2 regions of the Meiothermus cerbereus DSM 11376 genome follow, and region 2 is predicted to be linked to the other one. Evidence: riboswitches for the same ligand, from Rfam matches in the RefSeq annotation. Region 2 holds a riboswitch; the other holds the start of a gene.
What was found. Region 2 has a riboswitch for S-adenosylmethionine ahead of Q355_RS0109225 (O-acetylhomoserine aminocarboxypropyltransferase/cysteine synthase family protein). Riboswitches for the same ligand answer to the same signal wherever they lie in the genome.
Positions count from the first base shown of each region.

Region 1: it holds a riboswitch for S-adenosylmethionine, as region 2 does, so the genes downstream of both, Q355_RS0104980 (O-acetylhomoserine aminocarboxypropyltransferase/cysteine synthase family protein) here and Q355_RS0109225 (O-acetylhomoserine aminocarboxypropyltransferase/cysteine synthase family protein) in region 2, are expected to answer to the same signal.

Region 1 is NZ_JHVI01000011.1:76,023-81,768, reverse strand. It holds gene Q355_RS0105000 (GNAT family acetyltransferase) at 1-394, opposite strand, end outside; gene Q355_RS0104995 (hypothetical protein) at 446-841, opposite strand; gene Q355_RS0104990 (zinc-dependent alcohol dehydrogenase) at 969-2,132, opposite strand; gene metF (methylenetetrahydrofolate reductase [NAD(P)H]) at 2,241-3,116, opposite strand; gene Q355_RS0104980 (O-acetylhomoserine aminocarboxypropyltransferase/cysteine synthase family protein) at 3,106-4,374, opposite strand; SAM riboswitch class I at 4,418-4,566, opposite strand; gene Q355_RS0104975 (DHH family phosphoesterase) at 4,631-5,608, opposite strand; gene Q355_RS0104970 (ABC transporter permease) at 5,689-5,746, opposite strand, start outside.
Region 2 is NZ_JHVI01000022.1:47,236-52,981, reverse strand. It holds gene gcvP (aminomethyl-transferring glycine dehydrogenase) at 1-2,815, shown strand, start outside; SAM riboswitch class I at 3,199-3,374, shown strand; gene Q355_RS0109225 (O-acetylhomoserine aminocarboxypropyltransferase/cysteine synthase family protein) at 3,561-4,853, shown strand; gene metX (homoserine O-acetyltransferase MetX) at 4,901-5,746, shown strand, end outside.

The sequences.
Region 1 (5,746 bases), on a different contig from region 2:
CCATAAAAATGAGGTCGTCGCGGCGGTAGCCCAGCCGCTCGAAGAAGTCCTGGGCTCCGGCGTAAGAAGGCTCGACCAGAAGGTTGAGTTTCTGGCAGCCTTTGGCTTTTAGGCGGGCCTCGAGCTCCTCCATCATCCGCTTACCCCAGCCCTGCCCCTGACCAAAGGGATGGATGGCCATGTGGTACAGCCAGCCCCGCCGCCCGTCGTAGCCTGCCAGCAAAGCCCCCAGAATCTGGCCGTCCTCCTCCACCACCAAAAACAAGTCGGGGTCGCGCTCGAGCTTTTTTTGCAGGCCCTCAAAGCTATCGGAGGGGTTTATTTCCAGGCCCGCATTCTGCCAGAGGGCCAGCACGCTGGAGTAGTCGGCCATACGGAATTCGCGGATGGGCATAGTGCCTCCAGACTAGCGCAAAACCCCGTGCCAGCAAAAGGGCAGCAGCGGTTAAGGTTTGCTGGGGAAAAGCGTCTGGGCCATCTGGGCCAGCGGCTCCAGTTCGGGGTGCTGCTTAGCCAGCATGTCTGCCGCAGCGCTCAGGCTCTGGCCTTTGGTTTCGGCCTCGAGGGCCCGCTGGCTCCATTGCTGCCATTGCTGTTCAGCCTGGTAGGCCCGGGCCTCGGCCTGTTCGGCCCGGGTGCGGTGCACCTCCCGCCCAAAAAAATACCCCGCCGCCGCAAAGGCAATGGCCTCAACCCCAGAAAAAAGGTAAAGGGCCCGGTTCCAGGTGGTTTCGCTCGAGCTCAACAGGCCAAACATGTAGACCAGCAAAACCCCAAATCCCACCAGCACCAACACCCCAATCCAGACAATCGCTCGATCCTTACCATTGTCTCCAGTCATAAATCCTCCCGTCCCGGGCCGGCACAATCTGCGGGAAACTGCTTGCTGTGCTGCAAATACGTGGGCAGGTAACTTGGTTGCGGGGATGGCCTGGAGCGCTGAGCAGCCACCCGGATTGTTGGCGTGGCTATGGCTTAAACACCACCTTGATACCCCGCCGCCTGACCGCGGTTTTGATGGCCTCGGGCCAGGCTTCCAGAGCAAACTGGTGCGTAACCATCTGCTCCACCCCGCTCATCTCGGGCAAAAGCCCAACCGTCTGGGCAAAGTCGTCCCAGCTGTAGGCATAGCTTCCAATAAGCCCAACCTCGCGGAACCAGTAGGGCGAAAAGTCGTGGAAGGCCGTGGCGGGGGCACCCAGCAGCAAAACCCGCCCCCCCTCTTGCACCGCCCAGCTGGCTTCCTGCAGTCCCGCAGGCGAACCCGAGGCTTCCACCACCCCCTCAAAGCCGCCGCGCCAGGAGAGCGAGCCCAGGATGCCCCGGTAGCGCCTGGCCTGGGCAGCTTGCTGGGCTTCCTGGGTCGAGGGGAAGACCTGGTTGGCCCCAAACAGCCGGGCCAGCTCAGCCTGGCGGGGGTGGCGGGCCACGGCAAACAAAGGCCCCTGAAAGCCCAGTACCCGCAGCATTTTGACGGCCAGCAGGCCGATGGTTCCGGCTCCAATGACCAGTACCTGGGCGGGCCAGTCCATGCGCTGGGTGTGCGGGTTTGCGCGGGATCTGGCCTGGGACCTGCCCTCACCCCAGGCCTGCCGCAGCCCGTGCAGCACCACCGCCGCGGGTTCGGTCAGCACGGCGCGTTCGTCGGGCACACCCTCGGCAATGGGAAAAATGCGTTCGCGGTGGGCCACCATGCGCTGGGCCCAACCACCTCCCAGGTCTTTGCAAAAGCCCAGCATACCAGGGCCAAAGTTGCCCTCGGCCACGTTGAGGCAAAGGTGGTCATCGCCCCTGGCGCAGGCCGGGCAGTCCGGCAGACCGCGCTCGAGGCAGGCCAGCACCGGATTGACCGCCACCCGTACCCCCCCCAGCTCGGCCAGAATTTCGTGCCCCAGCACCGCCGGAAAAGAAAACATGCCCGAGAGGGTGGGGGCTTGTTTACCATACAGCAGGGCCAGGTCGCTGCCACAGATGCCCGCCAGCCGCACCTTTAGCCGCTCGAAACCCGGGGGGCGTTCTGGTTCAGGCAGGTTTGCCAGTTGAAGGGACAGGGCCCTGGGAGGATACCGCTTGCCCAGTAGCTTGGCAGCCACATAACGGGGAACCGAGGGGGTAAAAAGCAAACCGCGCATGAGTACCCGCGAACCAGTGCTCAGGCGGGTCAGGCTTTGGGTAGCTGGGGCCGCTGTCGAGGTTTGCATGCCCCTTCATTTTGCCCCCAAATGTGTCCTGGCGAAAGGTCACCGCAGAACCATTTGCAGGTTTTGCATCACCCGCCGGGTAGCGGGCGATTTGTTGAGGGTGTAGAGGTGAATGCCCGGGACGCCCGCCTCGAGCAGTTCCTGGGCCTGACGGGTGGTGTGCTCGACCCCAATTTCCAGCACCTCCTCGGGGCTTTGGGCCCGCTCGAGGCGCGAGAGCAGCGGCCCCGGGATGCTAGCCCCACACATATCCATAAAACGGCGAATCTGGGCCAGGTCGGTAATGGGCATCAAGCCCGGCACGATGGGCACCTGAATCCCGATGCGGCGGGCCCGCTCCACGAAGCCAAAGTACAGGGCGTTATTGAAGAAGAGCTGGGTTATCACCAAGTCGAGACCGGCCTCCACTTTTTGCTTGAGGTTTTGCAGGTCGGCCTCGAGGCTCACCGCCTCCGGATGCCCCTCCGGGTAGCCCCCTCCGGCCACGGCGAAGCGGTCGCCAAACTCGGCCCGAATCAGGGCGATAAGCTCGGAAGCATAGCGAAACCCTCCGGCCACCGGCTGAAACTCCCGCGCACCTTTGGGGGGGTCGCCCCGCACCGCCATGATGTTTTGCACCCCCACCCGGGCATACTCGTGCAGTATGGTCAAGAGCTCCTCGCGGGTGCTGCCCACACAGGTCAGGTGGGCCATGGCCACCAGACCCACCTCGTTTTGGATGCGCCCCGCCCACTCGGCGGTTTTGGCGCGTTCGCCGCCTCCGGCCCCGTAGGTGATGGAGACAAAGGCGGGCTTCAGGGGCTTTAGCTCGTGCAGGGTGCGAAACAGCGCGGCCTCGCCCTGGGGGGTTTTGGGCGGGAAAAACTCGAAGGAGAAGAGGGGTCGGCCGCTTTGCAGCAGGGTACTAACCTTCATGGCCCACCTGCTCCACTGCCCGGAGGCCCGCGGCCAGCATCTGCTGGAGGTCCTGGGGGCTTTCCAACCCCACCGAAAGGCGAATCATCTCCGGCCCCACCCCCGCCGCCCGGCGGGCTTCTTCCGGAATGCGGCTGTGGGTGGTGGTCCAGGGGTGCACGGCCAGGGTGCGGGCATCTCCCACGTTGGGGGCCTGGAGGATGTTCAGATGAGCCAGGAAGCGGCTGGCCCCTTCCATACCCCCCCGGATTCCAAAGGTCACGATGCTGCCAAACCCCCCACGCAGGTACTGGGCGGCCCGTGGATGGGCCGGATCACCGGGCAGGCCCGGATAGCGCACCCAGGCCACCTGGGGCTGGGCCTGGAGCCAGCGGGCCAGGATTAGGGCGGTCTGGCTGGCCCGCTCCAGGCGCAGCGTTAGGGTTTCCAGGCCCTGAAACAGCAGATAAGCATTAAAGGGCGACAGCACCATTCCACCCAGCGACAGCCCTAGCTGGCGCACCCGTTCCAGAAAACATCGCGGGCCGAACTGTTCCCAGGGAATTTTGCCCTGGGCATCGGGGCTGGAAAACTGCGGGTAGTGCTGCCAGAGGGCGGTCTCCCGCGAGAGCACCGCACCCCCCAGAATCGAGCCGTGCCCGCTGGCCCACTTGGTCAGGCTGTGTACCACCACATGCGCCCCGTGCTCCAAGGGCCGGGCCAGCGCCCCCACCGCGCCAAAGGTGTTGTCCACCACCAATGCCACCTGGAGCTCCTCGCAAAGCCGGGCCAGCCCTTGCAGGTCGGGGAGCTTTAGCGAGGGGTTGCCCAGCACCTCCACGAAAACGGCCCGGGTCTTCTCGTTCAAAACTGCGCGAACCGCCGCTACCTCCGGCTCCACAAAGTGCACCCGAACCCCCATCAGGCCGAATACCTGATTCAGGAGGCCCACCGTGCCGCCAAACAGGCCGGGGCTGGCCACCACCTCGTCGCCCGAGCGCACCAGGGCCAGCAGGCTGGCAAAGCTGGCGGCCTGGCCCGAGGCCAGACACACCGCCCCCAGCGCCCCCTCCAGGGCCGTTAGGCGGGCCTCGAGGGCCGCCACCGTGGGGTTCTGGATACGGGTATAGGTGTAGCCCTGGTTGGTGGCAAACTTGTAAGCGCCGTCTTCCAGGTCGGTGAAGCCGTAGGCCGCCGTGGCATAAATCGGCAGCCCCACCGCGTGGTAGGGGTCTTGGGCGGGAAGCCCGCTTAAAACAGCCAAGCTCGAAAAATCCATGCACCCTCCTTCAGTTCTGCTCGAAGAAGGGCCACTGTCCCTTCTTCCATCTTTCCCCTGGGGTCTTTGCTGTGCCTAGCGACACCGGGGCGGATTTGGCACCAAACGCGGGGTTTTCTCGGTAATGGGCGATAGCCCCCGCAGGTTGCCGCAGCTTCGTCGGGCCGTTCCCTCCGCTGCTCTGGATAGAAGAACCGCTTACCCTGGCCGGGTAAGGTTCTATGCAATGGTATGTGCTGAAAGATTGGGCGTCAAGCTAGATATAACCCACCCGCTTGAGCTCTTCTTCCACCGCTGCCAGCACCTGCCGGTAGGCCTCCTCGAGGGTCACCCCCCGCAGGGTGGCCCCCGCCGCCGGCACGTGGCCGCCGCCACCCAGCCGCACCGCCACCGCCTGGGCCGAGACCCCGCCGCGGCTGCGGATGCTGAGCTTTACCCCCTCCTCGCGTTCGCGCAGGAAGACCGCAATCTGGCTACCCTCGGCATAGCGGATGATGCCCACAAAGTCGTCGGAGTCTTCCACGCTCACGCCCGAGGGCATGTGGGCCGTTACCAAAAGACCGCCAAAGTGAAACCCCACCGTGGAAAGCACCGCTCCCATGGCCTTGAAGTAGCCCACCGGACGCCACTGTAAGCGGTCGGTCAGTTCGGCCAGCTTCACCCCGTGCCCCACCAGCTCGGCAGCCGTGTGCAGCACCTCCGGGGTGGTGTTGGCAAAACGGAAGTTGCCGGTGTCGGTAATCAGGCCGGTCAGCACCGGGGTGGCAATTTCGGGCGTCCAGCTTACCCCCAGCGCGTCAATCAAGTCTTTGACGATCTGGGCCGTGGCCGCTTTGGAAGGGTCCACCAGCGAAAGGTAGCCAAAGCGCGGATTGGTGCCGTGGTGGTCAATGTTGATGACAAACCCCTCCACCGGCGCCCCCGCAACGCGGCTTGGTTCGGCCGAGTCCAGCACCACCAGGGTGGCCCCCTCCGGCAGATGATCCACGGGGTCGCTGTACTCGTCTTCCCGAACCAGAAAACGCAGGAAGCGCGGAGGGTCGGCAATCCAGGTGACCTTTTTGTCCAGCGCCTTCAGGGCGCGGAATAGGCCCAAAGAAGAGCCCACGGCATCGCCGTCGGGATCCACATGCGAAACGATGATGATGGGGCCCTCGAGCTCGCGCAAGGTGGCCGCAACGGTTCGAACCTTTTCCCGGTAGCGCGGCTCAGGAGCATTGTGCAAAGCATCCATGCCGTCACTATACCGGACAGACTGAGCGCAAAATACCCCAGGGGGCGTGCTAGCGCGCCCCCAGGAGCATCCTCCGCATATCACCGGCTCATGGCAAAACCCCGCCGCAAAGCGCGACGCAGGCAGTGGTTAAACAGG
Region 2 (5,746 bases):
GATGCTTCAGGCGGTGGGGGTTTCATCTCTAGATGAACTCATCGAGCAAACCGTGCCGGCCTCCATTCGCGAGGCCGCGCCCCTGAACATCGGTCCGGGTCTGAGCGAAAGCGAGATGCTCGAACGCATGCGGGCCATTGCCAGTAAGAACCAGGTTTTCACTTCGCTGATTGGGCAGGGCTACTACGGTACCATCCTGCCCCCCGTAATCCAGCGGAACCTGTTGGAAAACCCTGCCTGGTACACCGCCTACACCCCTTACCAGCCTGAGATTAGCCAGGGCCGCCTGGAAGCTTTGCTCAACTTCCAGACCATGATCGCCGACCTCACCGGGCTGGACATCGCCAATGCCTCGTTGCTGGACGAAGCCACCGCAGCGGCCGAGGCCATGGCGGTAGCGCATCGGGTCTGCAAAGAGCCCCGCATCGCGTTTTTTGCCGATAAGAACCTTCACCCCCAGACCCTGGCGGTGCTGCAAACCCGGGCCGAGCCCCTGGGCTGGCAGCTGGTGGTGGGAGACCTCGAGACCGATCTGAACCCTGAGGGGCTGTTTGGTGCCATTTTTCAGTATCCCGACACCCTGGGCAACATCCGCGACCTGCGGCCCTACATCGAAAAAGTAAAGGCCGCGGGTGGGTTGGCGGTGGTGGCCGCCGACCTTCTGGCCCTTACCTTGCTCACCCCTCCTGGCGAGCTGGGGGCCGATATTGCGGTGGGTTCGGCCCAGCGCTTTGGGGTACCGATGGGCTATGGTGGGCCCCACGCGGGTTACATGGCGGTTAAGGACGCACTTAAGCGGGCCATACCGGGGCGGTTGGTGGGGGTTTCGATCGACTCGAGGGGCAACCGGGCCTACCGCCTGACCCTTCAGACCCGCGAGCAGCACATCCGCCGGGAAAAAGCCACCTCCAACATCTGCACCGCGCAGGTCTTGCTGGCGGTTATCGCCTCGATGTACGCGGTCTATCACGGGCCAGACGGGCTGCGTGAAATTGCCCAGAGCGTACACGACAAAACCGCAGTGCTGGCGGCAGGGCTAAAGCGCCTGGGCTTTGAGCCGGTCAACCCACACTTCTTCGATACCCTCACCATTCGGGCGGAAGGCCAGCTCGAGGAGATTCTGGCCAAAGCCCGCAGCCGCCGCATCAACCTGCGTAAAGTGGACGAGGCCCATATCGGCATCGCCCTCGACGAGACCACCACCCCCGCCGTCATCGAGGCGGTCTGGCAGGCCTTTGGGGGCGAGTTCAAATACGAAGACTTTGCCCCGGAAAACCATCTGCCTGCGGCCTTGCGGCGCACCAGCCCCTACCTGACCCACCCGGTTTTCAATCGCTACCACTCCGAGACCGAACTGATGCGCTACATGCGTAAGCTGGCCGACCGCGACCTGGCCTTAGATCGGGCCATGATCCCCCTGGGCTCCTGCACCATGAAGCTCAACGCCGCCGCCGAGATGATGCCCATTAGCTGGCCCGAGTTTGCCAACCTGCACCCCTTTGCACCCGCCGAGCAGGCCCAGGGCTACCACGAGCTTTTCGAGACTTTGAGCCGCTGGCTCTGTGAAATTACCGGCTACGACGCCATCTCGCTACAGCCCAACTCGGGCGCCCAGGGCGAGTATGCTGGACTGCTGGCAATCCGGGCTTACCACCGCTCGAGAGGGGAGGGGCAGCGCAAGGTCTGCCTAATTCCTTCCTCGGCCCATGGCACCAACCCGGCCTCGGCGCAGATGGCCGGCATGGAGGTGGTGGTGGTGGCCTGCGACGAGCAGGGCTATGTGGATTTGAGCGACCTCGAGGCCAAAGCCAAGCAGCACGCCGATAAACTGGCGGCGGTGATGGTTACCTACCCCTCGACCCACGGGGTGTTCGAGGAAAAAATTCGTGAGCTGTGCGAGATTGTGCACCGCTACGGGGGCCAGGTCTACCTGGACGGCGCCAACTTAAACGCCCAGGTGGGGCTGGCCAAACCCGGCCACTACGGGGCCGATGTCTCGCACCTCAACCTGCACAAGACCTTTGCCATTCCCCACGGCGGGGGTGGCCCCGGGATGGGCCCCATTGGGGTCAAGGCTCACCTGGCCCCCTTCCTGCCTGGGCACCCTGCGCTTGACGGTGGAACTGCTCCGGTGGGGCCGGTGGCGGCAGCCCCCTATGGCTCGGCCTCGATTCTCCCCATTTCCTTCGCCTACATCTGGATGATGGGTAGCGAGGGGCTCAAGCGGGCCACCGAAGTGGCCATTCTGAACGCCAACTATATTGCTAGTCGGCTCGAGCCCTACTTCCCGGTGCTCTACAAAAACGAAAAAGGCCTGGTGGCCCATGAGTGCATCCTCGACCCCAGGGCCTTCAAAACCCGCTGCGATATCACCGCGGAGGACATCGCCAAACGCCTGATCGACTATGGCTTCCACGCCCCTACCATGAGCTTCCCGGTGCCCGGCACCCTCATGGTCGAGCCGACCGAGTCGGAGTCGAAGCACGAGCTCGACCGCTTTATTGCCGCCATGATTGCCATCCGTCAGGAAATTGCGCAAATCGAGCGCGGCGAACTTACCGCAGACGAAAGCCCCTTGCGCCATGCTCCCCACACCGTGCTGGACATTGCCGATGAGCACTGGAACCGCAAGTACACAAGGGCCCAGGGCTGCTTCCCTGCGGGCCAGCAGGCTATGGACAAGTACTGGAGCCCGGTAAACCGTGTGGACAACGTCTATGGTGACCGCAACATCGTCTGCTCGTGCCCACCGATGGAAGCGTACGCTCAGGCTACCGATTCGCCGGGACTGCAGAAAGAGACACATAGCGCCTGACCGGCGTCCAGGGCGCTTAACGTGGCGGCCTGGCTGAGCGGTGCCAGTTCGCCCCTGCTGGGACAGACCGCTAAAGCGGCTGTTCACCGGGCGGACGATCCCCTCTGGGACAGACGGCTGACGCCGCTGTTCACCGGGCGGACGATCCCCTTCGGGACAGACGGCTGACGCGGCTGTTCACCCGGCGGACGATCCCCTTCGGGACAGACGGCTGACGCGGCTGTTCACCCGGCGGACAATCCCCTTCGGGACAGGATGCTGCCACGGCTGTTCACCAGCGAGATGATTCCCTCCGGGCCCGGTTTGCACTGGGCTTGACATAACCATACCTTCTAACTACACTCACTTTTATCCGCGCTGGGGCGCGGCCACAATCAAAAGTTCTTTTATCGAGAGCGACGGAGGGATTCGGCCCTGTGAAGTCGCAGCAACCCACAAAAAGCTTCTGCTCATCACCAGAAAGCTTTTTGCACGGTGCTAATTCCGGCCCATCCGCTGAACGTTGTAGGCACACGGCGTTCGAAGCTAGGCATAGCTTGGCGGTTGGGAAAGATAAGAGAAGGGAATGCGCAAGCCGTACCCCCTTCCAGCCATAAAAGAACGTCTGGTAGGGGGTTTTGCTATAGCAAAACTCCTACCAACAGCGCCCCAAATCCCACGCGGACGATCCCCTCTGGGACAGACGGCTCGCGCCGCTGTTCACCAAGCGGACGATTCCCTTCGGGATAGACGGTAGGAGATGCACATGTCACAAAAACACCGCTTCGAGACCCTTCAACTGCATGCTGGCTATAGCCCCGACCCCACTACCGGAGCCCGCCAGGTGCCCATCTACGCCACGACCTCGTACCAGTTTAAGGATACTGACCACGCGGCCCGGCTCTTTGGGTTGCAGGAGTTTGGCAACATCTACACCCGCATCATGAACCCCACCACCGATGTGCTGGAAAAGCGCATTGCTGCCCTCGAGGGGGGTGTGGCCGCCCTGGCTACCAGCTCGGGCCATGCGGCGCAATTTCTGGCCATTACCAACATCGCCCAGGCTGGCGACAACTTTGTTTCTACCCCGAACCTGTACGGTGGCAGCATCAACCAGTTCAAAGTTACGCTACCGCGGCTGGGCATCGAGAGCCGTTTTACCGACAGCGCCGAAAGCGTAGAGGACTTTATCCGCCTGACCGACGAAAAAACCCGCTTCTGGTACCTGGAGTCGCTGGGCAACCCAGCCCTGAATATCCCCGACTTCGAGCTCATCGCCCAGGCTGCCCAGGAGCGGGGTATTGCCCTTATTGTGGATAACACCTTTGGGCACGGGGGCTACCTCTTCCGCCCGCTGGAGTGGGGCGCCAACATCGTGACCCACTCTGGAACCAAGTGGATTGGGGGACATGGGGCCGCCATTGCGGGCCTGATTGTGGATGGGGGCAACTTCGACTGGGACAACGGGCGGTATCCGCTAATCACTGAACCCCAGCCCGGCTACCACGGCCTCGAGCTCCACAAAGCCCTGGGAAACCTGGCCTTTATTATCAAGGCCCGCATCGATGGCCTGCGTGACCAGGGGCAGTGCCTGGGGCCCTTCGAGGCTTTCTTGCTGCTGCTGGGCCTCGAGACCCTCTCACTGCGCTCCGAACGGCACGTAGAAAATACCCTGGCCCTGGCCCACTGGCTGCGCGAACAGGACGAGGTGGCCTGGGTTAATTACCCTGGCCTAGACGATCACCCCAGCCACGCCAAGGCGCAAAAGTACTTCAAAGGCAAACCCGGCTCGGTGCTCACCTTTGGCCTCAAGGGAGGCTTCGAAGCAGCCAAGCGCTTTATTAACAGCCTCGAGCTGGTCTCGCACCTGGCCAATGTCGGGGATACCCGCACCCTGGCCATCCACCCGGCCTCTACCACGCACTCCCAGCTATCGCCAGAGGAACAACTTCGGGCAGGGGTAAACCCCGAACTGGTACGAATCAGCGTGGGCCTGGAAGCCATTGACGACATCAAAGCCGACATCAAGCAAGCCCTCCGTGCAAAGGTTGGGGCCTGAGGTACATAGCGCATGGCTTGGGAATTCACAACCAGGGATAACCAGAAATGACCGAACTGCTGATTCAAGAGGCCTGGGGCGATCACGAGGCCCTGCTCATCAAGCCCCCCAAGAGCCGGGGCCGGGTACCGCCTCCGGTACCGGCCCAGGCCCTGGTAGCGGGCGGGTTTCACCTCGAGTACGGCGGTACCTTGCCCGAGCTGCGCATGCGCTACGAAACCTATGGTCAGCTCAACCTCGAGCGCAGCAATGCGGTACTGGTTTTCCACGCCTGGACGGGCTCTGCCCACCTGGCCGGAACCTATAGCAAAGAAACCCTCAGCAGCCTGCCCAGGCTCGACCAGGCCTTCGGGCCGGATGGCTGGTGGGACGAGCTGGCTGGGCCGGGCCGGATGCTGGATACGGAGAAGTATTTTGTCATCTGCGCCAACCACATTGGCAGTTGCTACGGCTCTACCGGCCCCCTTTCGCTCAACCCGGCCACGGGTCGGCCCTATGGGCCGGAATTTCCCAGGCTCACCGTGCGCGACCTGGCTCGAGCCCAGGCCAAGCTCCTGGACTTCCTGGGCATCGAAAAGGTGACCTTGCTGGGGGGCAGCCTGGGCGGGATGGTAGCGATGGAGTTCGCCCTCTTGTACCCACAGCGGGTGCACAAGATGGTGGTGCTGGCCGCGCCCGCAGTGCATGGCCCCTGGGCCCGGGCTTTCAACCGCCTCTCGCGCGAAGCGGTGCTGGCCGACCCTGGCTACCGGGGTGGCTACTACACCGAACAACCCCTGGGGCTTCAACTGGGCCGGGCCATCGCGATGCTTTCCTTCCGCTCACCCGACTCCTTCCGCCTGCGCTGGCAACAGCACCCGGAGCGGGGCGAGAGTTATGTGCTGTACCAGGGA